2 regions of the Erwinia sp. GW821-FHT03D09 genome follow, and region 1 is predicted to be linked to the other one. Evidence: predicted binding sites of a transcription regulator. Region 1 holds the regulator's gene; the other holds the start of a gene.
What was found. The regulator Fur, encoded in region 1, represses iron uptake genes when iron is present. The targets are predictions, from matches to a motif close to ATAATAATGAGAACNACTATCAA.
Positions count from the first base shown of each region.

Region 2: a site for Fur is predicted at 6,704-6,726, ahead of exbB (tol-pal system-associated acyl-CoA thioesterase). Genes of this name have one in related genera too.

Region 1 is NZ_JBWKUK010000009.1:21,053-36,091, reverse strand. It holds gene AC07U6_RS10490 (hypothetical protein) at 1-304, shown strand, start outside; gene mtr (tryptophan permease) at 421-1,668, shown strand; gene fur (ferric iron uptake transcriptional regulator) at 1,723-2,166, opposite strand; gene fldA (flavodoxin FldA) at 2,562-3,092, opposite strand; gene ybfE (LexA regulated protein) at 3,238-3,519, opposite strand; gene ybfF (esterase) at 3,666-4,430, opposite strand; gene seqA (replication initiation negative regulator SeqA) at 4,693-5,229, shown strand; gene pgm (phosphoglucomutase (alpha-D-glucose-1,6-bisphosphate-dependent)) at 5,254-6,894, shown strand; gene kdpE (two-component system response regulator KdpE) at 6,963-7,646, opposite strand; gene AC07U6_RS10445 (YbfA family protein) at 7,953-8,159, shown strand; gene AC07U6_RS10440 (DUF523 and DUF1722 domain-containing protein) at 8,340-9,107, shown strand; gene phrB (deoxyribodipyrimidine photo-lyase) at 9,126-10,556, shown strand; gene AC07U6_RS10430 (type 2 GTP cyclohydrolase I) at 10,559-11,302, shown strand; gene pxpB (5-oxoprolinase subunit PxpB) at 11,425-12,081, shown strand; gene pxpC (5-oxoprolinase subunit PxpC) at 12,075-13,001, shown strand; gene pxpA (5-oxoprolinase subunit PxpA) at 12,998-13,735, shown strand; gene nei (endonuclease VIII) at 13,879-14,670, shown strand; gene AC07U6_RS10405 (citrate synthase) at 14,746-15,039, opposite strand, start outside.
Region 2 is NZ_JBWKUK010000016.1:98,712-113,750, reverse strand. It holds gene ftsP (cell division protein FtsP) at 1-1,397, shown strand, start outside; gene dkgA (2,5-didehydrogluconate reductase DkgA) at 1,445-2,269, opposite strand; partial or broken gene yqhD (alcohol dehydrogenase) at 2,356-3,511, opposite strand; gene AC07U6_RS16665 (AraC family transcriptional regulator) at 3,684-4,574, shown strand; gene AC07U6_RS16660 (DedA family protein) at 4,587-5,243, opposite strand; gene metC (cystathionine beta-lyase) at 5,358-6,548, opposite strand; gene exbB (tol-pal system-associated acyl-CoA thioesterase) at 6,797-7,531, shown strand; gene exbD (TonB system transport protein ExbD) at 7,537-7,959, shown strand; gene AC07U6_RS16640 (MFS transporter) at 8,718-10,037, opposite strand; gene AC07U6_RS16635 (Csu type fimbrial protein) at 10,184-11,170, opposite strand; gene AC07U6_RS16630 (fimbria/pilus outer membrane usher protein) at 11,167-13,593, opposite strand; gene AC07U6_RS16625 (fimbrial biogenesis chaperone) at 13,597-14,322, opposite strand; gene AC07U6_RS16620 (Csu type fimbrial protein) at 14,348-14,881, opposite strand; gene AC07U6_RS16615 (spore coat protein U domain-containing protein) at 14,896-15,039, opposite strand, start outside.

The DNA of each region.
Region 1 (15,039 bases):
GACTGCCGAGCTGCTGACCCATTTTGCCGATGACTTTGTAATGATTACCCCAACAGGTAAAAGCCTGGTGCTGGCAGAGGTTGAGGCCTTATTCAACCGCTTAACCGGCGCGCGCCAGGGAATGATGATCAGCATTGAGCAGTGCAACGTTATTTCGCAGCGGGGGAATGAAGTGATTATTCAGTATCACGAGCTGCAACAGCAGCAGGATAATCATTCGCATCGTATTTCGCTGGCGGTGATTAACTGTGCAACCCAACCGCCACGCTGGCGCTATCTGCAGGAAACCATGGTAATAAACTGAATACTGTACTAGTTCACGGGTTCGGGCTGGTGTAGAATGTGCGGCGTTAATGCCGCTCATCCAGTGAATAATTCCGGTTATGGCGGCGAGTTTCCTATTTTTGCTAAGGATTAGTCATGGATTCACCGGTTTCCACCGCCCGCCCGCCTTCTACACTCTGGGGAACGCTAATTATTAGCGGCACGATTATCGGTGCCGGGATGTTCTCGTTACCGGTGGTGATGTCCGGTGCATGGTTTCTCTGGTCATCAGCATTACTGATTGTCACCTGGTTCTGCATGCTGCTTTCCGGGCTGCTGTTTTTGGAGGCCAGCCTGCATTACCCTGCCGGGTCCAGCTTTGACACGATCACTCGCGATCTGTTGGGACGGGGCTGGAATCTGATTAACGGTCTGTCTGTCGCCTTTGTTCTGGGGATACTGACCTATGCCTATATCTCCGCCAGCGGAGCGATTATTCAGCACACGCTGAGCCAGCTCTCACTGCCGGTTTCTGCCCGTAGTGCCGGTTTCGCCTTTACGCTTCTGGTGGCGGTGTTTATCTGGCTGGGCACGGCAATGGTCAGTCGTATGACGCTGATTTTTCTCGGTGCGAAAGTCATTACGTTTTTGATTATCTTTGGCGGACTGCTATGGCATATCGAACCGGTGAAACTGCTGGACAGTCATGGGGAGGAAAGCCATTACCTTCGCTATCTGTGGATGGTGATCCCATTCTGCCTTGCGTCATTTGGCTATCACGGTAATATCGCCGGGCTGGTCAGTTACTATCAGAAGAACGGTAGCCGGGTTTGTCGCTGTCTGGTATTCGGCACGCTGCTGGCGCTGATCATCTACTTTATCTGGATTATTGGCACGATGGGCAATATCCCGCGCCATGAATTCAAAGCGATTGCAGCACAGGGTGGAAATATCGACGTGCTGGTCGCCGCACTTTCGGGTGTGCTGCACAGCCCCCATCTGAATCTGCTGCTGGATATCTTCTCGAACTTTGCCGTCGCCTGTTCATTCCTTGGCGTTAGTCTGGGGTTCTTCGACTACCTTGCCGATCTGTTTAAGTTTGATCGTACAGCCTTCGGTCGGTTAAAAACGACGGTGGTCACCTTTATTCTGCCGCTGACGGCGGCGATGATCTGGCCAAACGGCTTTCTTGTGGCGATTGGTTATGCCGGGCTGGCGGCTACACTTTGGGCCGTGATTACCCCTGCAATGCTGGCGCGAAAGGCCAGGCAGCGTTTTACTACCGCAGCCTGGCAGGTAAGAGGGGGAACGGCACCAATCGTACTGGTGCTGATCTTCGGCGCGGTGAATGCGCTGGTTTCTCTACTTTCGTACTGGAACGTCCTGCCGGTCTATGCCGGATAACAGGCAAAAAAAACCGGTGGATGGCCACCGGTTTCATACTGATTTCAGAATGGATTACTCGTCGTGCAGCGTATCGTCTTCGCGGCAGTCGCCCTTAGAGCAATGGCCATAGAGGTACAGACTGTGATTGCTCAGTTTGATCCCGTGGCGAGTCGCGATTTCACGCTGACGTGCTTCGATATATTCGTCGCGGAACTCAATAACTTTGCCGCAGTCCAGGCAGATCAGATGATCGTGGTGGTGCTGCTGAGTCAGTTCGAAAACGGATTTACCGCCTTCAAAGTTATGACGGGTAACGATCCCTGCGTCATCAAACTGGTTGAGCACGCGGTACACCGTGGCTAAACCGATTTCTTCGCCCATATCAATCAGGCGCTTATACAAGTCTTCCGCACTGACGTGATGGCCTTCTGGTTCCTGAAGCACTTCCAGAATTTTCAGTCGTGGAAGCGTGACTTTCAGGCCGGCCTTCTTTAATGCGGTATTGTTGTCAGTCATGCGGATATTGTCCTGTTACTTTGCTAGTCACTTAGTGGCTGAAAAGCCCTGAACATCGGTTGACGCTAGAGTTGGATGCGTCACAGTATAGAACTCATACATCGAAATGAAAACAACAAGGAATGCCTGAAGCCACTGTTGGATGTAAGGATTAATGTCATTACGTCCAGTGAGGCCTGCGTCCAAATCTTACAAAGTTAACATTTCGCTCTATTTCATCCCATCGCACAACGATCATAAAAGATCGTTAAAGGGATGCTGGAGGATGAGAAAGCGGATAACCGATGGGGTTATTGTACATTTTTACAGGTGGTATTTACAAATACGTATCTATTACTTCTATAGGAAAAACCATTGGCCTGATGTGAGGTGTCTCTCACATCAGGCCGTTTGGCTCAGGCTTCGATGATTTCTTTCAGCTGAAGCTCATCAAAAATCTGCTTAACCCACTTATCAACGCGTTCGTTGGTCAGTTCAGGCTGACGGTCTTCGTCAATCGCCAGACCCAGGAAGTGGTTGTCATCGGCCAGGCCTTTAGAGGCTTCGAAATTGTAGCCTTCAGTCGGCCACTGACCCACCAGAATTGCGCCGTTTGGCTCAATGATGTCGCGGATGGTACCCATCGCATCGCAGAAATATTCAGAATAGTCTTCCTGATCGCCACAGCCGAACAGGGCGACCAGTTTTCCGTTGAAGTCGATCTCTTCCAGCGTAGGGAAAAAGTCATCCCAGTCACACTGGGCTTCTCCGTAGTACCAGGTAGGAATGCCCAGCAGCAGAATGTCGAAGGCTTCAAGGTCTTCTTTGCTGCTTTTGGCAATATCACGAACTTCTGCAACGTCTTTACCCAGCTGCTTCTGGATCATCTTTGCAATGTTTTCCGTATTGCCCGTATCGCTGCCAAAGAAAATGCCTACGATTGCCATGAGTTTAATAACCTCTTGAATCTTAATGATATGGTGACTGCCAAAATTTTTGCAGATAGCCGTAATAATAGCAGACCGCCGTCAACGGATAAACGAGTAATCCTGCGGCATTTGTCACTTTGTGCGTTGAGCACACGCGGTGCAATCAGGACTGCAGGTGTTTTAACTGGTTTAGCAGCATCTCTTCAATCAGCTCACTGCGGCTCATATTGCGCGCTTCGGCCAGCTGGTTCAGTGCGTCAACGGCTTCACTGTTCATTTTCAGCTCGACGCGCTTAAGCCCGCGAACTTTATCGCGCTTAAGCTGATTACGTTTATTGATTCGCAGCTGCTCATCACGCGTCAGCGGATTAGTTTTCGGTCGTCCCGGGCGACGTTCATCTGCGAACAGATCGATCGTTGTGCGGTCCGTGTTCTCTTTTGCCATAGATTAGTGATACTGAAAGGCTGGATTTCTGATGTGTCAGGCCGTTATCCGCCGTAAAAATCACCAGCGGAAAAATGTCAGCGCGCATCATACCCCAGTGAAAGTGATGACGACAATGTTTTAACAACATAGGGAAATAATTGTTTTTACAGCACAAAAAATCGACGAATTGCGCGTAAAACTGCATCAGGTTTTTCAGCGTGAACCCAGTGGCCGGCCCCGGCCACAACATAGGCCCGCGCCTGCGGGAACTGTGCCAGCAGCGCGTCACGATATTCATCGGCCAGATAGGGGGAACGCTCACCGCGAATGAACAGCGCAGGATGCGGCCAGGCAGGCACTGGCTGCCAGCCAATAATCTGGTCGTAGCACTGATACAGCACAGATACATTAAAACGCCATTCACCTTCGTGGAAAGATTTTAACAGAAACTGGATCACGCCCTCTTCCGTCAATGTCTGACGCATTAGCGCTGCGGCCTGACTACGCGAGGTGATGCCAGCATGGGTAACTGCCTGGAGCGCGGCGAAGATATCATCATGATGGCGGGTGGAGTAGGCGACTGGTGCCATATCAATCACCACCAGTCCTGCCACGCGGTCCGGTGCCAGTGCGGTTAACATCATGGCGATTTTGCCGCCCATTGAATGACCGATAACGCCGAAACGCTCAATGCCCAGTCCGTCTAGCGTTTCCAACACATCCTGCGCCATCAGCGCGTAGTTCATTTCGTTCGAGCGTGGCGACAGGCCATGATTGCGCACATCAATCTGAACCAAACGGCGGCGGTGCTTGAGGTCACGAGCGAGGATACCGAGGTTATCAAGGCTACCAAAAAGCCCGTGGATCAGCACCAGAGGCAGATCGTCTGTTGCGGATTGTTCAGATTGCAGGCGGACATTCAAATTCATAGCAAAGTTCTTACAGTTGGAACGAAGGCTTAGGGTATCATGGATTTTACATTTTCTGCCGGGGGTAGCACAGGCGCTGCCAACGATCTTTTTACGGCAAATTCTGACTTTTGCTGGCAAAGAGGGCTTAGGCTACACCCGGGCTGGGTTTAACTTTATAATCCTGAAGTTAGGATACGAGTTCCAGAAAGCCGACGATCCTGAAGATCGTATCTGTTTTTACGCTCGATTCTGATAGAAGCAACAACCGTACTGGATAAAGATGAAAACGATAGAAGTCGACGAAGAGCTATACCGCTATATTGCCAGCCATACTCAGCATATTGGGGAAAGCGCATCGGACATTTTACGCCGTATGCTGAAGTTCACTGCGGGGCAGACTGCGCCAGCGGCACCCGTTGCCCAGGCGGCTAAAGAGCCCGCTGTTGTGAAATCTGAACCTCGCCCGCAGGACCGCGTTCGCGCCGTGCGTGAGCTGCTGCTTTCTGACGAATATGCCGAGCAGAAGAAAGTGGTGAACAGGTTTATGCTGATTTTATCGACTTTATACACCCTGGACGCCAAAGCCTTTGGCGATGCCACCGAGTCGCTGCATGGCCGCACGCGCGTCTATTTCGCGGGCAACCAGCAGACGCTGACTCAGAATGGTACGCATACCAAGCCGCAGCATATTCCGGGCACCCCTTACTGGGTGATCACCAACACCAATACCGGCCGTAAGCGCAGCATGGTGGAACATATCATGTTATCGATGCAGTTCCCGGCGGAACTGACCGAGAAAGTTTGCGGTACCCTTTAACCGAAGCGTCAGGGAGAAGCGCCAATGGCCAATCACCCCCGTGCCGGGCAGCCAGCCCGGCAGAGCGATTTAATTAACGTTGCACAGTTAACATCGCAGTACTACGTCTTGCAGCCTGAACTGGGTAATGCTGAACATGCAGTAAAATTCGGTACCTCAGGTCATCGCGGTAGCGCGGGTCGTCACAGTTTCAATGAAACGCATATCCTGGCTATTGCCCAGGCGATTGCCGAAGAACGTAAAAAGAACGGCGTGACCGGCCCCTGCTACGTCGGTAAGGACACCCACGCGCTGTCTGAGCCGGCGATTATCTCGGTTCTTGAAGTGCTGGCGGCAAACGGTGTGGATGTGATTGTGCAGCAGGATAATGGCTATACGCCGACCCCTGCGATTTCGAACGCCATCCTTGAGCATAATAAAGCCGGAGCGGTACTGGCGGACGGCATTGTGATTACGCCTTCCCACAACCCACCGGAAGATGGCGGTATCAAGTACAACCCACCAAACGGTGGGCCAGCGGATACCAACGTCACCAAAGTGGTGGAAGATCGTGCCAACGCCTTAATTAAGGACGGTCTGAAAGACGTTAAACGTATTTCTCTGGATCGGGCATGGGCCAGCGGCTATCTGAAAGAGCAGGATCTGATCCAGCCGTATATTGAAGGCCTTGCGCAGATCGTTGATATCCCGGCAATTCAGAAAGCAGGCCTGAAAATTGGCGTCGATCCGCTGGGTGGCTCCGGTATCGCCTACTGGCAGCGCATCGCTGAGTTCTACAAACTCGATCTGACCATCGTAAACGACGCCGTCGATCAGACCTTCCGCTTTATGCACCTGGATAAAGATGGCGTGATCCGTATGGATTGCTCATCCGAATGTGCCATGGCGGGTCTGCTGGCGCTGCGCGACAAATTCGATCTGGCGTTTGCCAACGATCCGGATTATGACCGCCACGGTATCGTAACGCCTGACGGGCTGATGAATCCTAACCACTATCTGGCGGTTGCGGTGAACTATCTGTTCCAGCATCGTCCGCAGTGGGGCAAAGATGTTGCAGTTGGCAAAACGTTGGTGTCCAGCGCAATGATCGACCGTGTGGTTGACGATATCGGCCGTAAGCTGGTGGAAGTTCCGGTGGGCTTTAAGTGGTTCGTTGACGGTCTGTTTGACGGCACCTTCGGATTCGGCGGTGAAGAGAGCGCGGGGGCATCCTTCCTGCGTTTCGACGGCACTCCATGGTCAACCGACAAAGACGGTATCATCATGTGCCTGCTGGCGGCAGAAATCACCGCCGTTACCGGCAAGAACCCGCAGCAGCACTACAATGAACTGGCCGCGCGTTTCGGTGCGCCAAGCTACAACCGTATCCAGGCAGCGGCAACGTCTGCTCAGAAAGCCGCGCTGTCGAAGCTTTCCCCGGAAATGGTGAGTGCGGACACGCTGGCAGGCGATCCGATCACCGATCGCCTGACTGCCGCGCCGGGCAACGGAGCCTCCATTGGTGGCCTGAAAGTGATGACCAAAAACGGCTGGTTTGCCGCGCGTCCTTCCGGTACAGAAGATGCTTATAAAATCTACTGTGAAAGTTTCCTCGGTGCCGAGCATCGCGAGAAGATAGAGAAAGAAGCAGTAGAGATCGTCAGTACGGTGTTGAAAAACGCCTGACCCTGACATTATCTTTGCGGTAAAAATGACAAGGCCATTCACTGGATGGCCTTTTTTGTTGCCGTGATTCAGGGAATAAAGCGATAGCCAACGCCAGTCTCCGTCAGCAGATGCTGTGGTTGGGCAGGATCGCGCTCCAGTTTCTGCCGGAGGTGCCCCATATAGATCCGCAGGTAGTGGCTGTGTTCAACCGCGTTTGGTCCCCAGACCTGGACGAGCAGCTGGCGCTGGGTCATCACTTTGCCGGGATGATTCAGCAGGCTGACCAGCAGACGAAATTCAATCGGCGTCAGATGCAAATCGCTGCCATCGCGGGTGACCCGCCGGGCGGCAATATCGACGCTGACCTCGCCAAAGGTAATTTGTGCCTGTTCACTGCTGCTGCTGGAACTCGGACGGTGGCGCAGGGCAACGCGCACTCTCGCCAGTAGTTCGCCCACGCCGAAAGGTTTCGTCAGGAAATCATCCGCACCGGCATCCAGCGCGTTGATTTTGTCCTGCTCGTCGCTGCGGGCTGACAGGACAATTACCGGCATACTGCTCCACTGACGCACCTCGCGAATAAACTGAATGCCGTCGCCATCCGGCAACCCGAGATCGAGGATCGCCATTTCAGGTTTACGTGTAGCGGCCTCAATCAGCCCGCGGCTGAGCGTGTCGGCATCAACAACGCGAAAGCCTTCGCCTTCAAGTGCCACGCGCAGAAAACGGCGGATCTCTTTTTCATCTTCAACGATCAGAATAGTGGTCAAGGTTCCTCCGCACCGGCAGCCAGAGAGCTTTGCCGGGAAACGTCATTATGGCGATGGCGGCTAATTTAGCAAAAGAAGATGCGGTTCGCCCACCGCAGTTTTGCTGGAGGATATTTGTTAACGAATAGTTCTTATTAACGGCTTTATTAAGCCTTAATTAACCTTTTGGTAACAAAATTACAATTCGGGCAAAAGCAGAACAATTTTTCGTCAAAAAAGTGGTCCGATCAGTAGTAAAATTACATTAAAGGCGGTATTATTTTGTTCAGATTACAGACAATCTTTTAGCCGATTTGAGGAGGACGTATGAATCTTTATCACTCTTATTCAACTACGCGGATTTTCATGCGTCGTGCAGCGGTAGTACTTGCCGGTGTGCTCGCGCTGCCGGTTATGCTGTTCCGCGCCGACCGTGCCCGCTTTTACAGTTATCTGCATCGGGTTTGGGTCAAAACCAGCGATAAGCCCGTCTGGCTGGCCGAGGCCGAATCGGTCTGCTGCGACTTTTATTAAGCCTGGCTCTGATACTACAGATCTAAAGCTAACCCACGACTTCAATTCATTTTTCTGTTTATTATCCCGCCGGAGTGCGGGATTTTTTTGCGCTAATTTCAACAATTGAGGTTTTAAGAGAAAAAATAGCGAAAATAATCTACACTCAAATTTGTACAATAATTTTTTGGTTGTATAGATATGAGTAAAAAAATTCCTGTTGGCATCAGTACCTGCCTGCTCGGTGAGCGGGTAAGATTCGATGGTGGGCATAAGCGTTCTGTTTTTGCGGCAGAAGAGCTGGCCCCTTATCTTCACTGCGAATCGATCTGCCCGGAAATGGCGATTGGCCTGCCTGCTCCCCGACCCGCACTGCGTTTGACTCAGGGCGAAGAGGGCGTCGGCATTTTCACCCGCGAGCTGATGGCACAGCTGCCGTGGCTGCCGGTGGAAGAAGACGGACGGCTGCACGATCCCATCCTGCGCGAAAATTTTGTTGCACGGGTTTACGCGCTGCATGAGTTTAATCAGCTGTGGGCGGGCGGTCTGACCCGTGCAAAGCTGATGGACTTTCACAGTCGTTATAAACTGTTGCTGCTGGCCCATTCACAGCCAAAATACCGGGAAATCGGTCCGTTCGTGGCCAAAATGGATCGTTGGGAATCGCTGGATGAGTTCGCTCTGGCCTATCGCCAGCTGCTGATGGATTTGATGAAGCAACCTGCATCGCGCAGCAACCACACCAATGTGCTAATGCACGTTCAGGGCTATTTCCGCCGCGAGTTGAATTCACCACAGCGCCAGGAATTAGCCACGCTGATTGACAGCTATCGTCGCGGCATCCAGCCTTTACTGGCACCGATTACCCTGCTGAAACATTATATGGCGCAGTATCCGCATCCGTGGCTGACCGGACAGCGCTACTTTTCTCCTTATCCCGAAGCACTGCGGCTGCGTTATGGATATTAAATGAATTCAGGGAGCATTATGACATCCCACCTGGTCTGGCTGCGTAACGATCTGCGTATTAACGACAACCATGCCCTTTATGCCGCCTGCCGCTCAAACAGCCCAAAAGTGATTGCGCTGTTTATCGCCACGCCGAAACAGTGGGAGAGCCATGACATGGCGGCGAAACAGGCTGAGTTTATCTGGCAGAATTTGCAGGACCTGCAGCAGTCCCTGGCGCAAAAGGGAATTGAGCTGCATCTCGCTGAATGCACGGACTTCAGCGCGTCAGTGGATCTCCTGCTGGACTTCTGCCGCGAGCATCGCGTTGATCGCATGTTTTACAATTACCAATACGAAGTGAATGAACGTCAGCGCGATGCTGAAGCTGAACGGGTGCTGTTTGATAATGATGTGATGGTGCAGGGATTCGACGACAGTCTTCTGCTGCCTCCCGGCAGCGTGCTGACCGGAAATCGCGAAATGTATAAGGTTTTTACGCCGTTCAGCAAGGCGTTTGTTAAGCGCCTGCAGGAAGGGTTACCCGAATGCTTTTCCGCGCCTGCCGTGCGTGAAAGTGGGCCGATTAAAGACGTTTCTCCAGTGAAGGCTTTTAACTATCCGCGAGAGGCCACCGACAGTGCGCTGTTTCCCGCCGGTGAAAAGGCGGCGATTGCCAGGCTGCGCGAGTTCAGCCAGCAGCCGGTGACACACTACCCCGATCGGCGTGATTTGCCCGCGCTGGACGGCACCAGCCGTCTTTCGGCCTATTTAGCCGTTGGCGTTCTGTCACCGCGTCAGTGCCTTTACCGTCTGCTCAAAGAACATCCGCGCGGGCTGGAAGACGGTAAGGTTTTTGTCTGGCTGAATGAGCTTATCTGGCGCGAGTTTTATCGGCATTTGATCGTGGCTTATCCGGCGCTTTGCCGCCATCAGCCCTTTGTACGCTGGACGCGTAAGGTTGCCTGGCGCGATTCTTCTGAGCATCTTGCCGCCTGGCAACAAGGCAAAACCGGCTATCCGATTGTGGATGCCGCCATGCGTCAACTTAACAGCCTTGGCTGGATGCACAACCGGCTGCGGATGATTACCGCCAGCTTCCTGGTAAAAGACCTGCTAATCGACTGGCGCGAAGGCGAACGTTACTTTATGTCGCAGCTGATCGATGGTGACCTGGCGGCCAACAACGGCGGCTGGCAGTGGGCTGCCTCGACCGGCACCGATGCCGCACCCTATTTCCGCATTTTTAATCCCACCACGCAGGGCGAACGCTTCGACGCCACAGGTGAGTTTATCCGCCAGTGGCTGCCGGAGCTGCGGCAGGTGCCGGAAAAATATATCCATCAGCCCCACGAATGGGCAAAGAAAACGAACCAAAAGCTCGATTATCCTGCGCCGATCGTGGAACATAAACAGGCACGCCAGCAAACGCTGGACGCCTTTGAAGCTGCACGAAAACAGATGGATTAATTATGCGCAATAGTGAACTCGAACAGCTGGTTAACCAGTTACTGAATGCCGCCGCCTTCAAAGACTACGGCCCGAACGGGTTGCAGGTTGAAGGTAAGAGCGAAATTAAAAAAATCGTTACCGGCGTTACCGCCTGCCAGGCCCTCCTGGACGAAGCCGTGCGGCTGGAGGCCGATGCTGTACTGGTGCATCACGGCTATTTCTGGAAAAACGAACCTTCTGTTATCAAAGGGATGAAGCGTCAGCGCCTGAAAACGCTGCTGGCAAACGACATTAACCTCTTTGGCTGGCATCTGCCGCTGGATGCGCACCCGGAACTGGGCAATAACGCCCTGCTCGCAAAACTGTTTGGGATTGAAGTGAAAGGTGAAGTGGAGGAGCTGCTTTTCTGGGGCGAGTTTGCCCAGCCGTTGAGCGGTAAACAGCTGGCGCAGCGCATTGAAGATACGCTGGGCCGTACGCCTCTGCACTGTGGCGACAATGCACCGGCGCTGATTAAACGCGTGGCGTGGTGCAGCGGCGGTGGACAGGGCTTTATTGATGCCGCTGCTGCGTTTGGCGTCGATGCGTTTATCAGCGGTGAAGTCTCTGAACAGACTTTCCACAGTGCTCGGGAACAGGGCCTGCATTTCTTCGCCGCCGGGCATCATGCCACCGAACGCTGCGGTATACAGGCGCTCGGTGAGTGGCTGGCCGAACATCACGGGCTGGATGTCACTTTTATTGATATTAATAATCCGGTTTAATCCCACAAAAGCAACCTGCCGGGCGCCATCCTCGCGGCCCCGCAGGTTGACACCGTTACCGCAATCTCGCATAACTGTTTTCCTGTCCGTCAATGGCGATCACTTCCGCTCAGGAGGCTTGGGTGCAGCGAGCACGATGTTATTTGTTAGGAGAACGCACGGTGGTGCTGGAACTGGACCCGCCGGTTTCACTCAGCAGCCAGCAGCGTATATGGGGACTGGCGCAGCGCCTTCACGATCGTTCCGAAGTCATCGATGTTGTCCCCGGGATGAATAATATTACCGTCGTGTTAAGCGACCCGCAGCAAACCGCACTGGATGCCATCGAGTGGTTGCAGCAGTGGTGGGAAAGTAGCGAGATCCAGGTGTCGGCGTCACGGTTAATCGAGATCCCGGTGATCTATGGTGGGGCGGCAGGACCCGATCTGCATCAGGTCGCGCACTACTGCGACATGAGTGCCTCACAGGTGGTTGAATGCCACAGTACCGCAGAATACGTCGTCTACTTTATCGGTTTCCAACCCGGTTTTCCTTATCTTGGCGGACTTGATCGTCGCCTGCATACGCCACGACGTGCCGATCCCAGGCTAATGGTTCCTGCCGGATCGGTTGGCATCGGCGGAGCGCAGACCGGTATTTATCCTCTGGCTACGCCCGGTGGCTGGCAGCTGATTGGTCAGGCACAAACCACGCTATTCACTCCTGCCCGGCAGTCGCCAGTGTTGTTGCGATCTGGCGATCGGGTGCGCTTTGTGCCTCAGAAGGAGGGGGTATGTTAAAAATCATTCGCGCCGGGATCAGCACCAGTATTCAGGACGCTGGTCGCAACGGCTGGCGTCACTACGGCATCAGCCGATGCGGGGCGCTGGATAATCCTGCGATGCAGACGGCAAATATGCTGGTGGGCAATCCGGCGGAGGAGGCGGTTCTGGAAATCACTCTCGGGAAGTTTACCGCTGAGTTTGGCCGCGACGGCTGGCTTGCACTGACCGGCGCGGGCTGTAATGCGAAACTGGACGGAAAGACCGTCTGGACCGGCTGGCGAACCGCAGTAAAGAAAGGCCAGCGGCTGACTTTGAGTATGCCGCAGCGTGGTATGCGCAGCTATCTGGCCATCAATGGCGGTTTTGCTGTTGAACCGCAGCTGGGGTCGATGAGCACCGATCTGAAAGCGGGCTTTGGTGGTTTTGACGGGCGAAAAATTCAGGATGGCGATCGGCTTCCTCTGAGGGCAGCGACGCGTGATTTTGGTGAACCCGCAGGCGTACGGCAGCTGCTGTGGGGTAACCGCGTACGCGCATTACCCGGGCCGGAGTATCATGAATTCACTACCGAGAGTCGTGAGGCCTTCTGGCGTACCGCATGGCGGCTCGACCCGCAAAGTAACCGTATGGGCTATCGCTTACAGGGGCGGAAGCTCCGGCGCGACGCCGATCGCGAGCTACTTTCTCACGGGCTGGTTCCCGGCGTAGTCCAGGTTCCTGCCGGAGGGCAGCCGATTGTGCTGCTGGCCGATGCGCAAACAACCGGTGGTTATCCACGCATTGCCTGCGTGATTGAAGCGGATCTGTATCATCTGGCGCAGCTGCGGCTGGGAGAGCCGATCCACTTTGTCCACTGTACGCTGGAAGAAGCGCTACAGGCTAAAAGAGAACAGCAGCGCGTACTGGATCAGATCGCCTGGGGACTTCGCGCATGAGAATCGATCTTAATGCTGATATCGGTGAAGGGTGCCCAGGCGAGCGTGAGCTTTTAACGTTGGTTACCTCGGTGAATATCGCCTGCGGTTTTCACGCGGGCGATGCTTCCACCATGTTGCAGTCGGTGCGGCAGGCTATGGAAGCGGGCGTGGCGATTGGCGCACATCCCAGCTTTCCTGATCGGGAAAACTTTGGTCGTACGGCAATGCATCTGCCGCCGGAAGAGGTCTATGCGCAGGTGATCTATCAGGTTGGCGCACTGAAGGCGCTGACCAACAGCCTCGGCGGCAGGCTGGTTCACGTCAAACCTCACGGTATGTTGTACAACCAGGCTGCGCGAGAAGCACCGCTGGCGGAAGCGATAGCTCGGGCGATAAAAGCTGTCGATCCGGCACTGATTCTGGTCGGGTTAGCCGGCAGTGAATCAGTTCGAGCTGCGCGGGCGCAGGGACTGGTGACCTGTGAAGAAGTGTTTGCCGATCGCGGCTATCAGCCTGATGGTTCACTGGTGCCGCGCGGGCAGCCCGGTGCGTTAATCGAAGATGCTGAGCTGGCAATTCGCCAGACGCTGGATATGGTACGGCGTGGCGAAGTGCAGAGCGTGATAGGGGAGTGGGTGGCAGTTCGGGCGGAAACAGTCTGCCTGCACGGTGACGGACCCCACGCGCTTAACTTTGCACAGCGGCTCCGGCAGGCTTTTCGTGCGCATCAAATCGATGTCACCCGACGTTAAAGCCGGGATTCTTAGTCAATACACTCTCTTTTTGTAACGACGCAGCGCTCCGGGTCATAAAGTTTTACAACCTGATTATCCCATGGTCGTCGTCAGGAGCTTATCTGTCGCCGATTTTATCATTCCAACGCAACGGAGTTTGCATGCCAGAAGGCCCTGAAATTCGCCGGGCGGCGGACCGCCTGGAAGAAGCCATTAAAGGTAAAGTGCTGACCGAGGTTTGGTTTGCCTATCCTGCGTTGCAGGCCCGTCAGCATGAGCTGGTGGGGCAGCGCGTCACGGAAATTGAGACGCGCGGCAAGGCGTTACTCACCCACTTTTCTAACGGGCTGACGCTGTACAGCCACAATCAACTTTACGGTGTATGGCGCGTGGTCCCAACCGGTAAACAGCCTGACAGCAAGCGTGTGCTGCGGGTCAAACTGTCGGCAGTGGATAAAATGCTGCTGTTATATAGCGCATCGGATATCGAACTGCTTGATGCCGACGGTGTTGCCGTCCATCCGTTCCTGAACCGGGTTGGACCGGACGTACTGGATATGAAATTGACGGTTGAGCAGGTACGCGAGCGTTTACTGTCGAAGCGCTTTCGCCGTCGCCAGTTCAGCGGGCTACTGCTCGATCAAAGCTTTCTTGCCGGACTCGGTAACTATTTGCGGGTTGAAATTCTCTGGCAGGCCGGGCTGGCGGCAAATCATCGGGCCGAGGACCTGAGTGATGCGCAATGTGATGTACTGGCGAAAGCACTGCTGGCGATACCGCGACTTTCTTACAAAACGCGCGGTACACCTGATGAAAACCGCCATCACGGCGCGATTTTCAGTTTTAAGGTGTTTCATCGCGCGGGGCAGGCCTGCGAGCGCTGCGGTGAAACTATCGTCAAAACGACGCTATCTTCCCGCCCGTTTTACTGGTGCCCCGGCTGCCAGAAATAAAAAAACCGGGATGCAAATCCCGGCTTTTTACTGGCTTGTTTCTGGCACTGATTAAAAATCAGGCCAGCTTCGCAGTTACTTCTTCAGACTGGAGGTAAAATCGCGTTTGTCGTAGCCGGTGTACAGCTGACGCGGACGGGCAATTTTCACACCGTCGTCGTGCATTTCTTTCCAGTGTGCAATCCAGCCAACGGTACGTGCCATCGCGAAGATAACGGTAAACATTGAAGAAGGAATGCCCATTGCTTTCAGAATGATGCCTGAATAGAAGTCAACGTTTGGATAGAGTTTGCGTTCAATAAAGTACGGATCGTTCAGCGCAATGTGCTCCAGCTCCATGGCGACTTCCAGCAGGTCATCTTTCATACC
Region 2 (15,039 bases), on a different contig from region 1:
ATTTCTTTAAGGCCTCAGGCATTGCCCTTTGTGCTTCTTCGTTACCGTTCAGCGTGCGAGCTGCCGGGCCGGGCACGCCACTGCCGGTTCCGCCGCTGATTGAGTCTCGCCGTGGGCAGCCGCTGTTCCTGACGATGCAGCGTAGCCACTGGTCTTTCGACGGTAGCAGCAAGGCGCAGGTATGGGGCTTTAACGGCCTTTATCTTGGTCCGACGGTACGCGTATGGAGCGGTGATGACGTCAAACTGATCTACAGCAACCGGCTAAATGAACCGGTAGCCATGACCGTTAGCGGCCTGCAGGTGCCGGGTGTGCTGATGGGGGGAGCTGCCCGCATGATGTCACCGGGCATTGACTGGTCACCGGTCATTCCCATCCGCCAGGCTGCTGCAACCTGCTGGTATCATGCCAACACGCCGAATCGCATGGCCCCACATGTCTATAACGGGCTGGCGGGAATGTGGCTGGTGGAGGATGAAGTTAGTAAGTCCTTACCTATTCCCAAACACTACGGCGTGGACGACTTCCCGCTAATTATTCAGGACAAACGACTCGATAATTTCGGCTCGCCCGAATATGACCCGCCCGGCGACGGTGGCTTTATTGGTGATACGCTGCTGGTTAACGGCGTACAGAATCCTTTCCTTGAAGTTTCACGCGGCTGGGTGCGTCTGCGTTTGCTGAATGCCTCCAATGCCCGCCGCTACCAATTGCGTATGAGCGATGCCCGCCCATTCAATGTTATTGCCAGCGATCAGGGCTTTTTGCCTGCGCCGGCCGTCGTTGAACAACTGTCGCTGGCACCCGGTGAGCGTCGTGAAGTCCTGGTTGATATGACACAGGGCGATGAAGTTTCGATTACCGCAGGTGAAGCGGCAGGTTTTGTCGATCGGCTGCGTGGCATTTTTGAACCTTCCCGTATTCTCATTTCCACACTGGTGCTGACCCTACGTCCTACGGGGCTGTTACCGTTAGTAACCGATAACTTACCTATGCGTATTCTGGCGGACCAAATTATTCCTGGTACTGTCAGCCGCACCCGTGAATTTCGCCTGGGTGACTCCACGCCCGGTATTAATGGTGCGCTGTGGGACATGTCTCGAATTGACACTCAGGCGCAGCAGGGCAGTTTTGAACGCTGGATTATTCACTCAGATATACCGCAGGCGTTTCATATTCAGGGCGTGATGTTTCTGATTAAGAGTGTCAATGGTGCGCAGACCATGGCCGAAGATCGTGGCTGGAAAGATACGGTGTGGATAGATGGTGATGTGGAGCTGCTGGTGTCATTTACTCAGTCATCTTCCGATCACTTCCCGTTTGTTTATTACAGCCAGATGCTGGAAATGGCCGATCGCGGCACGGCGGGGCAGATGCTGGTAAACCCTGTGTTATAAGATACAGGGCGATTTGCCCGCTGTTGAAGCGGGCAAATCGTGGCGGACTAGTTGAAGCTTTCCGGGTCAGGACCCAGGCGGTTATTACGATCGAGCGAGGCGATTTCACTGACTTCTGTTTTCTCCAGTCGGAAATCAAAGACTTCAAAGTTCTCTTTAATACGCGATGGCGTCACGGATTTCGGTATCACCACCAAACCACTGTCCAGATGCCAGCGGATAACAATCTGTGCCGGGGTTTTGCCGTATTTCTGCGCCAGCCGTTTGATAATCTCCTGATCGAAAACACCCTCACCGCCCTGTGCCAGCGGGCTCCATGATTCCGTTTGAATATGATGCATCGCGTTCCATGAATGCAGAGTGCGCTGTTGCAGCATCGGGTGCAGCTCGACCTGGTTGATTACCGGGCTGACGCCGGTTTCATCCAGCAATCGCTTTAGATGCGGCTCGTTGAAGTTACACACGCCGATACTTTTGGTCAGCCCCTGCTGCTGGAGCTTGATCATGGCCTGCCATGCTGCGACAAACGTATCTTTTTCCGGGCATGGCCAGTGCATCAGGTAAAGGTCTACCGTATCCAGCTGCAGTTTTTTCAGGCTGGCTTCCAGCGCCTTTTCAGCATTCAGCTGGTCGTCATTCCAAAGTTTGGTGGTGACAAAAATATCCTCCCGCGCCACGTTAGTTTCACGCAGTGCCTGGCCGATGCCCTCTTCATTTTTGTAGATCGCTGCGGTATCAATCGAACGATAACCGACGTCCAGCGCGGTCACCGCCGCACTTCTCGCTTCATCCACGCTGGCCTGCCAGACGCCCAGCCCAAGCTGCGGCATCATATTGCCATCGTGCAGTTTAATGATTGGTTGATCTGCCATGTTCGCTCCTTTTCTGCGGAAAAACCAGTGCAGGGGCACCGGTTGATGGAATTAAGTCTAGTTGATAAGCAGAAGATTCGTGGGGGCTAGTGTGCGTCCAGATAGATCTGGCGGCTGATTTCCAGCGTAATGTCCTGCCGTTCACCCAGCGCGGTAAGCCCTTTTTCTGCCAGTTTTTCCAGCAGGGCGGGGATCGATGAACCGTCGAGCTGATAATCGGACATCCGGGTAGCGATACCCATCCGCTCGAAAAATTCTCGCGTAGCGGCAATCGCGCCGTCAATACGTTCCGCTTCACTGCCGTCGGCGATCCCCCAGACGCGCTCTGCATACTACAGCAGTTTTTCCCGTTTGGTATTGCGTTTGATATTCAGCAGCGACGGCAGCACGATAGCCAGCGTCTGTGCGTGGTCAATGCCGTGCAGCGCGGTCAGCTCGTGTCCGAGCATATGCGTTGACCAGTCCTGCGGCACACCAGCCCCGATCAGGCCGTTCAGCGCCATGGTTGCGCTCCACATCACGTTGGCGCGGACGTCATAATTTTCCGGCTCCGCCAGCGCGCGAGGGCCTTCTTCCACCAGCGTCAGCAGCAGGCCTTCGGCAAAACGGTCCTGCACGCGGGCATCAACCGGATAGGTAAGGTACTGCTCAACGGTATGCACAAAGGCATCCACTACGCCGTTGGCGATCTGGCGGCGGCAGGCTGTAGGTGTAAACCGGGTCCAGTACCGCGAAAAGTGGGAACAGGTGGTTGCTGCGAAACGCCCGCTTATCGTGAGTGGCGCGACGGTTAATCACCGCGCTGCGGTTGGACTCGGAGCCCGTCGCGGGCAGCGTCAGCACCGCCCCGACAGGCAGCGCTTGTTCAATTTCAGCGCCGCCGGTTTCCAGAATATGCCACGGGTCCTGCGGATAAAGCGCCGCAGCGGCGATAAATTTAGTGCCGTCCGGCACCGAACCGCCACCCACCGCCAGCAGGAAGGTGATGTTATCCCGTTTAACGATCTCTACCGCCTGCATCAGCGTTGAGAAATCCGGGTTAGGTTCAATGCCGCCAAACTCCTGAACATCAAAGCCCTGTAACGCGCCGTAGACCTGGTCCATCACGCCATTTTTCTTAACGCTGCCCCCGCTGAACAGGATCAGTACCTTGCTGTCGGCGGGGATGGATGCGGCCAGCTGGGAGATTTGTTCCTTGCCAAACAGGATGCGGGTGGGCGTGTGCAGTACGAAATTGCTCATCGCGGTAATCCTGGAAGGATGACGCTTATCAGATGAATCATTGTGCGCAGCAGGTGAACATTGCTCAATGCACATTTCTGCCAGAATCTTGCCTGATTCTCCAAACTGCTGGAGAAATGACGGATGTCAGGTGATGATGCTGACGTAAAACTTTTAGCAGTGGGAAGAGTGGATGAACAGAAGCGCGACGTGTGAACGGCTGGTCCGCCAAGTGGTCGGCCTGGTGACGCAGAACAAGGGAATATCGTCGGTACCCGGCATCAGCCTGATTTATGCTGACAGACACATGTCGCGCACTCCGGTGATGCATCAGCCAGCGATTGTGATCCTTTTTCAGGGACAAAAAACCGGCTACCTGGGTAACAGCGTATTCAGCTGCGACGCCAATAAATACCTGATGCTGACCGTTCCGCTGCCGTTTGAATGCGAAACATTTGCCACCCCGGAAGCGCCTCTGGCCGGCATGATGCTGCGGGTCGATCCGTTGAAGCTGCAGGATCTGCTGATGGATATTGGTGATGACGATGCTTTCCATCCTGAGCCAAAAACCTGCGGTATTCACTCCGCGCTGCTGACGGAAGAGATGCTCTACGCCACCGAACGCCTGCTGGATATGATGAACAATCCGCGTGACGCGCGCGTGCTGGGTCCACAGCTGGTGCGTGAGATCCTCTACTATGTATTGCGGGGGCCGTGCGGTGGGGCGCTATTGGCATTGGTCAGCCGACAAACGCAGTTCAGCCAGATTGCCCGCGCACTGTGGCGCATTGAACATCATTTCACCGATAACCTGAGCGTTCACCTGCTGGCAGCGGAGGCCAACATGAGCGTTTCGGCGTTTCATCATAACTTCAAGGCGGTGACCAGCACCTCGCCGTTGCAGTACCTGAAAAGATACCGCCTGCATCAGGCGCGCATGATGATGCTGCAGGAAGGGATGAAGGCCAGCGTGGCGGCCATGAAAGTGGGATATGAAAGCGCCTCGCAGTTCTCGCGCGAGTTCAAACGCTACTTTGGCGTGACGCCGGGGGAAGAGATGACGCGGATGCGGCAGCCGGGGTAAAACCGGCCCGGATTAGCGAGCCTTTTTACGCCTCAGAACCAGCACCACGCTACCGGTAAGCCCCGCACAAAGCAGCACCAGCGGCAGAATCATCAGAATCGCCATGACCTGATCTTCATGGCGTTTGATAAACGGCACCTGGCTGATGCCATAGCCGAGCGTTACCAGAATCGTTACCCACAGCAGTCCGCTGAGCCAGTTAAACAGCTGGAAACGGCCGTTTTTCAGCCCGGAAATACCGGCCATGGTGGGGAGAATGGTTCGCACAAAGGCGAGGAAGCGGCCAACCAGCAGCGCCAGCAGCCCGTGGCGGTTAAACAGATTCCACGCCCTCTGGTGATACTGTGCAGGAAGGTGCAGCAGCCAGCCTTTCACCAGCCGGGTATTACCCAGCCAGCGGCCCTGCAAATAGCTCAGCCAGCAGCCAATACTGGCAGCGGCAGTCAGGATCAGCATGGTGGGAATAAACGCCATAACGCCTTTGGCGACCATGGCACCGGCCAGCAGCAGCAGGCTGTCGCCGGGGAGGAATGAAGCCGGAAGCAAACCATTTTCAAGCAGCAACGTGATAAACATAATCCCGTAAACAACCCAAATTACATCCGGATTGGCCAGCGCGGTAAAATCCTGATGCCAGAGCGCCTGAACAATCTCGTGTAAAACACCCATTCGTTATCCCGTTAACTACAGCTATGTCCCTATAGTACTCGCAAATCGTGCCAGATATTTTGATCAAAGGCGCGAACAGTGCGCCTTATTGATAATTTGTTGAAGTAGTGGAAATTATTGTCTAAGTCTGTCGAAGCCTGCTCGCAGATCCTCGATCAGATCGTCAACGTGCTCCAGTCCGATATGTACCCGAACCAGCGTGCCGCTAAAATCCACTCCGCCTGCGGGGCGGATAGCCGCCAGTTCTTCAGGCTGATTGGCGAGGATCAGCGACTCGTAGCCACCCCAGGAGTAGGCCATGCTGAAGTGGTTGAAGTTATCAAGGTAATGCGCCAGCCGTTCACTGCTCAGGCGTTCTTTCAGCACAAAGGAGAACAGGCCGCTGCAGCCGCTGAAATCTCGCTTCCAGAATTCATGGCCTTTGCACTGCGGCAGCGCCGGATGATTCACCCGCTCAACTTCATCACGATCTGCCAGCCACTGTGCAACCTGAATGCTGCTCTCCTGATGCTGACGCAGGCGCACGGCCAGCGTACGTAGCCCGCGGCTGGTGACATAGGCGGTATCGGCATCGACCATCTGGCCCATCAGATAGGAGTTTTCGCGCAGCTGCGCCCAGCAGCGCTCATTGGCCACGGCGGTGCCGATCATCGCATCCGAGTGGCCAACCAGATACTTGGTCGCTGCCTGGATGGAGATATCTACACCGACATCCAGCGCGCGGAACAGGATACCGGCGCCCCAGGTATTATCGACCATAATAATGGCATCCGGTGCTTTGCTGCGCACCGCCGCTACGATTGAGGGAATATCCTGCACTTCCATGGTGATGGAGGCCGGCGACTCAAGGAACACCACGCGGGTGTTGGGCTGCACCAAATCGGCGATCTCAGCCCCGATGCAGTGATCGAACCAGGTGGTGCTGACGTTCAGCTTGCTGAGGATTTTGGTGCAAAAGTCCTGAGTGGGTTCGTAAACGCTGCCGCTCATCAGCACGTTATCACCGGCGTTTACAAAGGCCAGAATAGCGTTAGCGACGGCTGCAGCACCGCACGGATACAGCACGCAGCCCGCACCACCTTCCAGTTCAGTCATCGCATCCTGCAGTGAAAAATGGGTGAGGGTACCCCGGCGGCCATAAAACAGTTCGCCATTCGCGCGCCCGGCCGTGGCGCGTTTCTTATCGGCTACGGTGTCAAAAACCAGAGAAGAAGCGCGCTGGATCACGCTGTTCACCGATCCCTGGGTGTATCGTTTGCTGCGTCCGGCGGCCACCAGGGCCGTTTCGATCTTTTTACTGGTCATTAAAACGGTCTCTTTATTCAGTTATGGTTTTACGTTAACACGGCTACCTCTCCTGAGGTATTCGGCCTGCAGGTAAGTGATAAAATTTCACTGTGAGCGCCATCACATCCGCAAATGAGAAAAAAAGTGTTCAAAAAATGTCTTATAGGGTGTAAATAGTAATGAGAACTACTATCAATTCCTAACGGGTTTGGTATGATCTGGCCTGAATTTTTTCGCTATCAGCAATTAGATGTTGGAGACACAGCGTGACAAATGATTTGATGCAGATGGACCTTTCCGTCTGGGGCATGTACCAGCATGCAGACATCGTGGTTAAAGCCGTAATGATTGGACTGTTATTGGCATCCGTTGTCACCTGGGCCATCTTCTTTAGCAAAACAATCGAATTGAGTTCCGCACGCAGACGTCTGAAGCGCGAGCAGCAGCAGCTGGCAACCGTACGTTCGCTGGATGAAGCATCAAAAATCAGCGCCGGTTTCACCGATCAGAGCCTCAGCGCATTGCTGATTAAAGAAGCTGAAAACGAGCTGGAGCTTTCTGCCGGTACCGATGATAACAACGGGATCAAAGAGCGCACCGGCTTCCGTCTTGAGCGCCGCATTGCCGCCTTCAGCCGTCACGCCGGTCGCGGTAACGGTTACCTCGCGACTATCGGTGCGATTGCGCCATTCGTGGGTCTCTTCGGTACCGTATGGGGCATCATGAACAGCTTTATCGGTATTGCGAAAACTCAGACAACCAACCTGGCCGTTGTGGCACCGGGCATCGCGGAAGCGCTGCTGGCCACTGCGATTGGTCTGGTTGCGGCAATTCCTGCGGTTGTTATCTACAACGTCTTTGCCCGTATGATTGCCAGCTATAAAGCCTCCCTGGGCGATGTGGCTGCACAGGTTCTGCTGCTGCAAAGCCGCGATCTTGACCTCGCCGCTAGCGAAGGTTCTCACCGCGTTCAGTCAGCGCAGAAACTGCGGGTAGGTTAAGCGTTATGGCAATGCGATTAAACGAAGATCTCGATAGCAACGGTGAAATGCACGAAATCAACGTGACGCCGTTTATCGACGTGATGTTAGTGCTGCTGATTATCTTTATGGTCGCCGCGCCGCTTGCTACCGTTGACGTTCGCGTCAATCTGCCGGCCTCAACCAGTACCCCGCAGCCTCGCCCGGAAAAACCGGTTTATCTGTCGATTAAGGCCGACAACCAGCTGTTTATCGGTAATGATGCGGTATCGGAAGAGACGCTGGTGGATGCGTTGATTAAGCAGACCGAAGGCAAGAAAGATACCACTATCTTCTTCCAGGCCGATAAGTCAGTGAGTTACGAAACGCTGATGGGCGTGATGGATAAGCTGCGTCAGGCGGGTTATCTGAAAATTGGCCTGATGGGCATGGAAACCGTGTCGAAATAACCGGGTAACGGTTGCCGATTTAAGGGCTGCCGTTTCGGGTGATGTTTCTCCGGTTTAAAATAAAACCGCTGTCTTTCAGATAGCGTTTTTTTTATGTGTGCCGCAGGTGGCAGGTGGGTTCGGTGTCCGGTGAGCGGCCTCTGCGGCGGTTGGGCGGTCCTCGCGCCACGCGTTGCGTGGTGCCCTCGGCTCCGGCAGCGGGTCTTGCGGATCGGCCCGGAGCGGGCGTCCTGCCCGCGCCAGGCCTTAGCCCAGCATCCCTGCTGGTCTATCCGGCCCCGCCGCCTGCGCCTCAGCGCTGCGGATTACCCAACCGCCGCAGAGGCTGCTCCCCCGCATAAACCGTGCTCGCTTCTTGCCAGCTGCCATTTTTTGTATTCGCTCATTTCTTCTTTTCACCTGGTATCTCCGGCCCCGCCGCCTGCGCCTCAGCGCTGCGTATTGACTAATTACCGCAGAAGCAGCTTCCCCGGTTAAATCATGCTCGCTTAGGTCGTGGTCATCGCAAAGGCAACACGAACAGAGCAAAGCAGACGGGCTGTCTCCGCTCATCCGGCAATCCGCAGCGCTGAACGGAGAGAGGAAGCCCGGATTCGGGCGCATGGACGCGGCCGAAAGGCACAGCCGCGCAGGACGCGCGTCTGTGCCGGTCCGTGAGGCTGACGAGCGGAGTGATGGCACCGCGAAGCGGCGCGAGGACCGCCGGATGAGCGGAGACAGCCCGTAGGCGTGAGTACCGAATGGCCAGCCGACCCCAGCTAAACCGGAATCGCCGGCTCTGACAACCGCCGAACCTGATACTGCTTAACCAGCCGCTTAATAATCAGCGTCCCGACCAGGCCACACACTGCCGCCACGGTCAGCCATACGCCCGGCATCGCCTTGTCGCCGGTGGCATGAATCAGATAACTGCACACCGCCGGCGTAAAGCCGCCAAACAGCGCCGTAGCCAGGCTGTAAGCCAGCGAAAACCCGGTTGCGCGCACCTCGGCAGGCATCACCTCGGCCAGATACACCACCATCGCACCGTTATAACTGCCGTAAAGGAACGACAGCCACAGCTCCGCCTCCAGCAGATGAGCAAAACTCGGTGAACCGACCAGCCAGTGCAGCACCGGCCACGCGGTCAAAATCATCAGGACGGTAAACAGCAGCAGCAGCGGGCGGCGGCCAAAACGATCGGAGGCGGCACCCATGACCGGCAGCCAGAACAGATTGGAAATACCGATGCACAGCGTCACCAGAAAACTCTGCTTATCGCTCATCATCAGCACCGTCTTGCCAAACGTCGGCGTAAACGCGGTGATCATATAAAACATCACGGTGGTGGTGACCACCATCAGCATACCCGCCAGCACCAGCGCCCAGTTGCGCGCCACCGAGCGGGTAATCTGCCCCATGGTGGGATGATGTTTACGCTGGCTGAAGGCTTCCGTCTCTTCCAGAGCACGGCGTATCCAGAACAGGAACGGCACAATCATGCAGCCAATGACAAACGGAATACGCCAGCCCCATTCGCTGACCTGGCCTTTATCCAGCAGATGATTCAGGCCCAGCCCGAGCAGCGCGGCGAAGATCACCGCAATTTGCTGGCTGCCTGACTGCCAGCTGACGTAGAACCCTTTTTTACCTTTAGGCGCAATCTCGGAGAGATACACCGACACGCCGCCCAGCTCCACCCCGGCGGAAAAGCCCTGCAGTAAACGCCCCAGCAGGATCAGTACCGGTGCTGCCATCCCCAACGTGGCATAGCCCGGCGTCAGCGCAATGGTCAGCGTGCCGATAGCCATCAGCCCCAGCGTTAACAGCAGCCCTTTACGGCGGCCCTGGCGGTCGATATAGGAACCGAGAATAATCGCCCCCAGCGGACGCATCAGGAACCCGGCGCCGAAGGTCATCAGCGTCAGCATCAGTGAAGCGAAGGGATCGTCGCCGGGAAAGAAGGTTTTGGCGATGGCGGTGGCGTAGTAGCCAAACACCATAAAATCGTACATTTCGAGGAAGTTACCGCTGGTAACGTTAAAAATCGTTCTGGCACCGCCCTGCCGCGATGAAGTGCTGACTGTCTCAGGGATCATGGGGACATCCTTATTGTAATTTCCCCCGTTTTAGCCTGCCGGTAACGGTATTAATGTGATACACATCACCGTTACCGGGCACAGGATATTTACTTTGGTAACAAATAATTAACAATGCACATGATGATTAAAATCTGCACATTAATTTAAAACGCAACATCGACGGACACCGAATCCAGATAGCTCCCCGCCGGCTGCGGTGTCTGGGTACTGATAATCAGTGCGCGATAGTTGAAGGTTTTGGTTAAGCCATCGGTACTGGTGACGCTGGCCGTGCTGCTGTCAACGCGATCGGTGCCGGTCGGGCCCCAGTAGGTGGTGCCGGTGGTGCCTTTATAAATCTGGTAGGCCAGCCGGTTACTGCCGGAAGCCATATAGCGCTGGGTGCCCACGGGATAGCCGCCGTTGGTAATGCCCACGGTGTAGGTACTGCCTTTGGTGCAGATCACATTCAGTGACTGGCTGACCGTCTGGAAGTTGGCGGGCAGCGGCGCGCTACCGAAGTTAATGCCCGGCGCGGTAATAGTGGTGCAGTCGCGCGTGACGGTCATATTCAGCGTAATCGGTAGAGATAAGGTACCCTGCTGGCGGTTGCCCAGCACACAGAAATTGCCAATGCCAATAGCGGTACAGATGTCATAGGTAAATGTCACCGTCAGCAGCACTGTATAGTTACCAGCTGCCACCACCGCGCCGGGCATCTGGTGTACATACAGCGGGATCGGAAAGCGATATCCATTTAACAGCCCGGCGAGGTCCAGCAGGGTACTGCGTGGAATAATCACTCCCGTGCCGCCCAGCGTGGCCACCGATGTGCAGTTGGCGTCGGTACACACCTGCAGCGGTATACGATCGGTGCCCAGCCCAAGCGCCGCCTGGGTTGTACTGGATGAGAAGGTCGCAGCCGTCAGTCTGACGGTGATATTGTCGTTGCCCAGCAACGTTAATACCCCGGCACCACAATCGACAGTGTAGGTGCCATTCAGCGTGGTTTGCGCGGTGGTGACCGCAAACGAGGTCATGGTACCAAAGCTGGCCGTCGCACTTGTCGGGCTAAGGGTACAGGCCGCCTGCGCCAGCCACGATCCGCTCATCAGCAGAATAAAGGTCAGGAATAATAAAACTCGTTTCATGGTGTAGTTCCTGAAGGGGACGACAGCGGGCAAACCAGCGGACCATAGGTCACCAGCGTGTCCGGCATTTCTTTCGGCAGGGTGAGTTCCGTCTCGCAGGTGCTGCCGTCCGGCGTTCTGGCGCGAATCGAGTTACGCTGCTCAAGGTTATCCATCCACACGATGCCATCCCAGCCGACTACTTCCGCCGGTGGAGCGGTACGGATAATTGCGGTCCCCACCGGCAGCGGCTGGCCGTGTTGATCGTTGATAATGACGCTGGCGGCGCGCAGCTGCTTGATTTCCATATCCAGCATATAGCCACTCTGGCGCTTCACCGCCACGCGTTTTTCCACATCTGCGCTACCCAGGTTAGCGGGCAGGTCGAGCGTGTCGATATCATATTTAGCGGCATAGTTTGAGGTCACGCGCGGCACCAGCAAGTACCCTTTATTATTGGTCTTGCCCTGTAACTGGTTCTCGAAGCGTACGCCAACATTCGGGTAGCCCGTTTTCACCAGTACAAAGGAGTCGGTCACCTGATTGGCGGCAAACAGCTGGCCGTCCATCAGCACCAGCGAGCCGTTAACCTGGCCCCACTTGGTCATGTATTCATCGTCACCGTAGAAGCCGCCGGACGTTTCCACCTGCTGGTTACGCCAGCGCAGGCTGCCCTGGCGGTAGTCGCCACTGCTGCTCTGATTCGCCCATGAGGCATCCCAGGCGAAGCCGCCGTCGCTCGGCATCGCGCGGGAGACAAACAGGCGCTGGGAATTTTTGCCCTCAGCATCGCGTTCTATACTGGTCCCGCCGCTGATCAGGCTGCTGAACGGCACGCTGAGCGAAATGGCACCCGCCCAGTTTTCCGCCTGATCGTCCCGGCTCGCGGAGACATAAATGCTGCTGCCACCCCACAGTCCGCGGCTCCAGGTCAGGTTGATTAGCCGGGTACGATCGCCGTTGCCGCTGGTTATGTCGATCAGCGCGGCACCCAGGCTGCCGTATTGATCGAGCGACAGGCTGGCGCTGTACTGAGCACTGCGCCGGCTCAGCGTGTAGTATTCCTGGTCGGCATTGTTCCACGTTTCGCCATTGTCGCGGTCACCGTACAGCGCGAGGTTGCCATAGCCGCTGGATCGTAGCGTTTGCTGCATGCCTACGGAAAACAGGCCCGTACTGTACTGATAGCCCCAGCTGTACTGATTACCGCTTTGCCCCATCATCTGGCTCTGGCTGACGGAGCCGTTGACCACGCCCAGCGAACCGACCCGCAACTGACCGCCTCCCCCCAGCTGTGCCAGTGACTCGGCCGTTTCGGCATGGCTCTCCAGAGTTAACCAGTCGGTTAAGCCATAGCGGTAAGAGCCGCTGGCGGTCAGCGGGCCGTAGTCAAAGTTTTCCAGGCCGTAATTCTCGCGCAGCGCCCCGGTAGAAACCGCATAGTCCGACAGGCCGCTCTGCAGGAGATTACTGGCGACGTAAAACGGCAGGGTGGTGGTCACCTGGCGTCCCTGAGCATCGGTGGTCACCACCACCGCGCTGCCCGCGCCGCTAACGAACGGCAGATTGGTCATTGACCAGGGTCCAGGCTGCACGCTGTTGCTGCTGGTACGGTAACCGTTGACAAACAGATCGACGGTGGACGGCACGGCGGCCTGGCCCGAGAACGAGGGAAGGGGGTAAGTAATTAAATCGGGTCGCAGCGAGAAGTCACGCGCCAGCTGAATGCCGCCGACGCGCACGCTGCTGCTCCACGCCAGGGAATCGGTCACCAGATCGCCCACCCGCAGGGTCAGCGCATTATCTTCATTCTGATTCGACCACCAGGTGTCATAGCGGGTATAGGTATTGCCCAGATCGGTGTCGCCGGACAGCTGGCGCTGTAAAATGCCGCTGTTGGAAAACTGCCCCCAGCCACCAAACAGACGCAGCTCGTTCCAGGCCGAAAGACGACTGCCGCCGCTGTCGGTCTGGCTGCCGTAAACATTGTAATTGAACAGCGCACCCGCGCTGCTGAGGCCGTCAATGCGGGGGCCGTTTTGGATGGCTTTACCGAATGTTTGCTGCGGTAGCCACTCCGGCGGCACCGTCAGCAGCAGGCGCTGCCCATGACGGTCATACTCGGCCTTGACGTTTTCCATCGCCGAGACGTCCATCATCGTCGAGTTAATCTTCGAGCTGGGGATGCCTGCCTTCATTAAATCGCCGGCGCGCATCACATAGTGATCGCCCTGGAACTGAACGCTGACTACCTCACCGGTATCGTAGCCGTTTAACATCAGCCCCAGCATCCAGCTTTGTGCCTCGCCCGCAGGAGCCGGCGCCGTCGGCGGCGGCGGCAGTGCGTTCCAGGTTTCGGCACCGGCGAACAGCGGCAGCAGGCAGCCGCTCAGGCCGATAATAGCCAGCTTCAGGGGAGTTGACGCCACGAAGTCAATCTTCATCGGTTAGCGTGAACTGCGGCCGCGCCAGACGGTTTTATCACTCAATTGCGCACTCAGTTCAGCATTCGCCGCTGCCGAAAAACTGAGGGGGAAAGTATTGCTCGAATGCGGTAAAACGTAGCCGAGCAGGCTGTCGGAAACGCTGCGCCCGCCGAGCGAGACGTGGCTCAGGCGGGCGTGCCCGCTACCGCTGTTGGTAATTTCGAGCGCCTGATGGCCATCTTTGTTAACCAGCTTCCATGCCAGCTGCGGTTTGCTGCTGGTGACGCTGGCACCGTTACCGTAAATGAACAGCGGCACGGTATAGCGCATCTGGAAATTCAGCCCGGCCTGATTTTGCGATGTGTTTTGCGCCTGCGGCGACGGGAGCTCGTCAATCAGAATGCGGAATGCCGTTTCTTCACCGGCAGGGACCGGCGTTTGTTTCACCAGGCGAATCAGCTGTTTTTTTCCGGGCTCAATCCGCACCATTGGCGGGCTGGCCAGCACCTGCTGCTGAGTTTGATACTGGTCCTGGCCGTCCTTCTGCTGCCAGAGGAACACGCGAACCTGCATCAGCGTGGTGCTGTCCCCACGGTTTTCCATCCACAGCTCGGTGGCTTTCTCATCGCTCGCAATTTTCGGGTCGATCGGCCACAAAAGCACCGAGTTTGCCGCCCAGCTGTTAAAAGCAACAAAAGAGACTAAAAGCAGAAAGCCGAATCCGGTGATGCGCGAGTGTTTCATAATGAGCGTTTCCTTTCTTTGAAATAAATCACCAGTTTAACGTTACCGTTAACGTATCGGTGTAGGTGCCGGCCCGGTTAACCCGTGGGATCTGCGCCAGGCCATAAATTGGCAACGTAATATTGCTTGCATTGTTGTAAGTAACGGTCAGAGCCGTATTTAGCGGGATTGCCGCGGTATGTGCGGCGTTGGTATACAGGGCGTAGGGCACGACGTCGGTATTATTCGCGATCTTCATATTGCGGCTGCCGTTGGCGTAATTAAGGCCACCGTTGATGCTCATCGTCAGCGTGGTATCCGGCGTGCAGGCCAGAATGATGGTGGTATTGTTGGCAAAGACCGCGCTAGCCGTTGTCGCAGTAGAGTTGATGCCGGGTAGCGTTCCGAAATTGAGCGTACCTATCGCGCTCGGATTCGTACCGGAAATCACGCAGCCGTTAACGATGCTGGCTTTCACCTCAACGGCGACGGGATTTGGCATTGACCACCCGCTGCTGCTGAGCAGCAGCGGAGTGAGTAAGTGCCAGCAGAACGTCAATGAATGGATGCGATCCTGCACCATACTTTTGCCAACTATCAGTAGTTTACGGCTACATTGATCGTATCGACATAAACCCCGACGGGGACGAGGGCGCTGTTGTTGCCGTCGATTTTACCGTAGATGGTGTAGTTATCGCCGTAGGTCTGATCGGCAGTTCCCAGCGGAGTGACGGTGGTGTT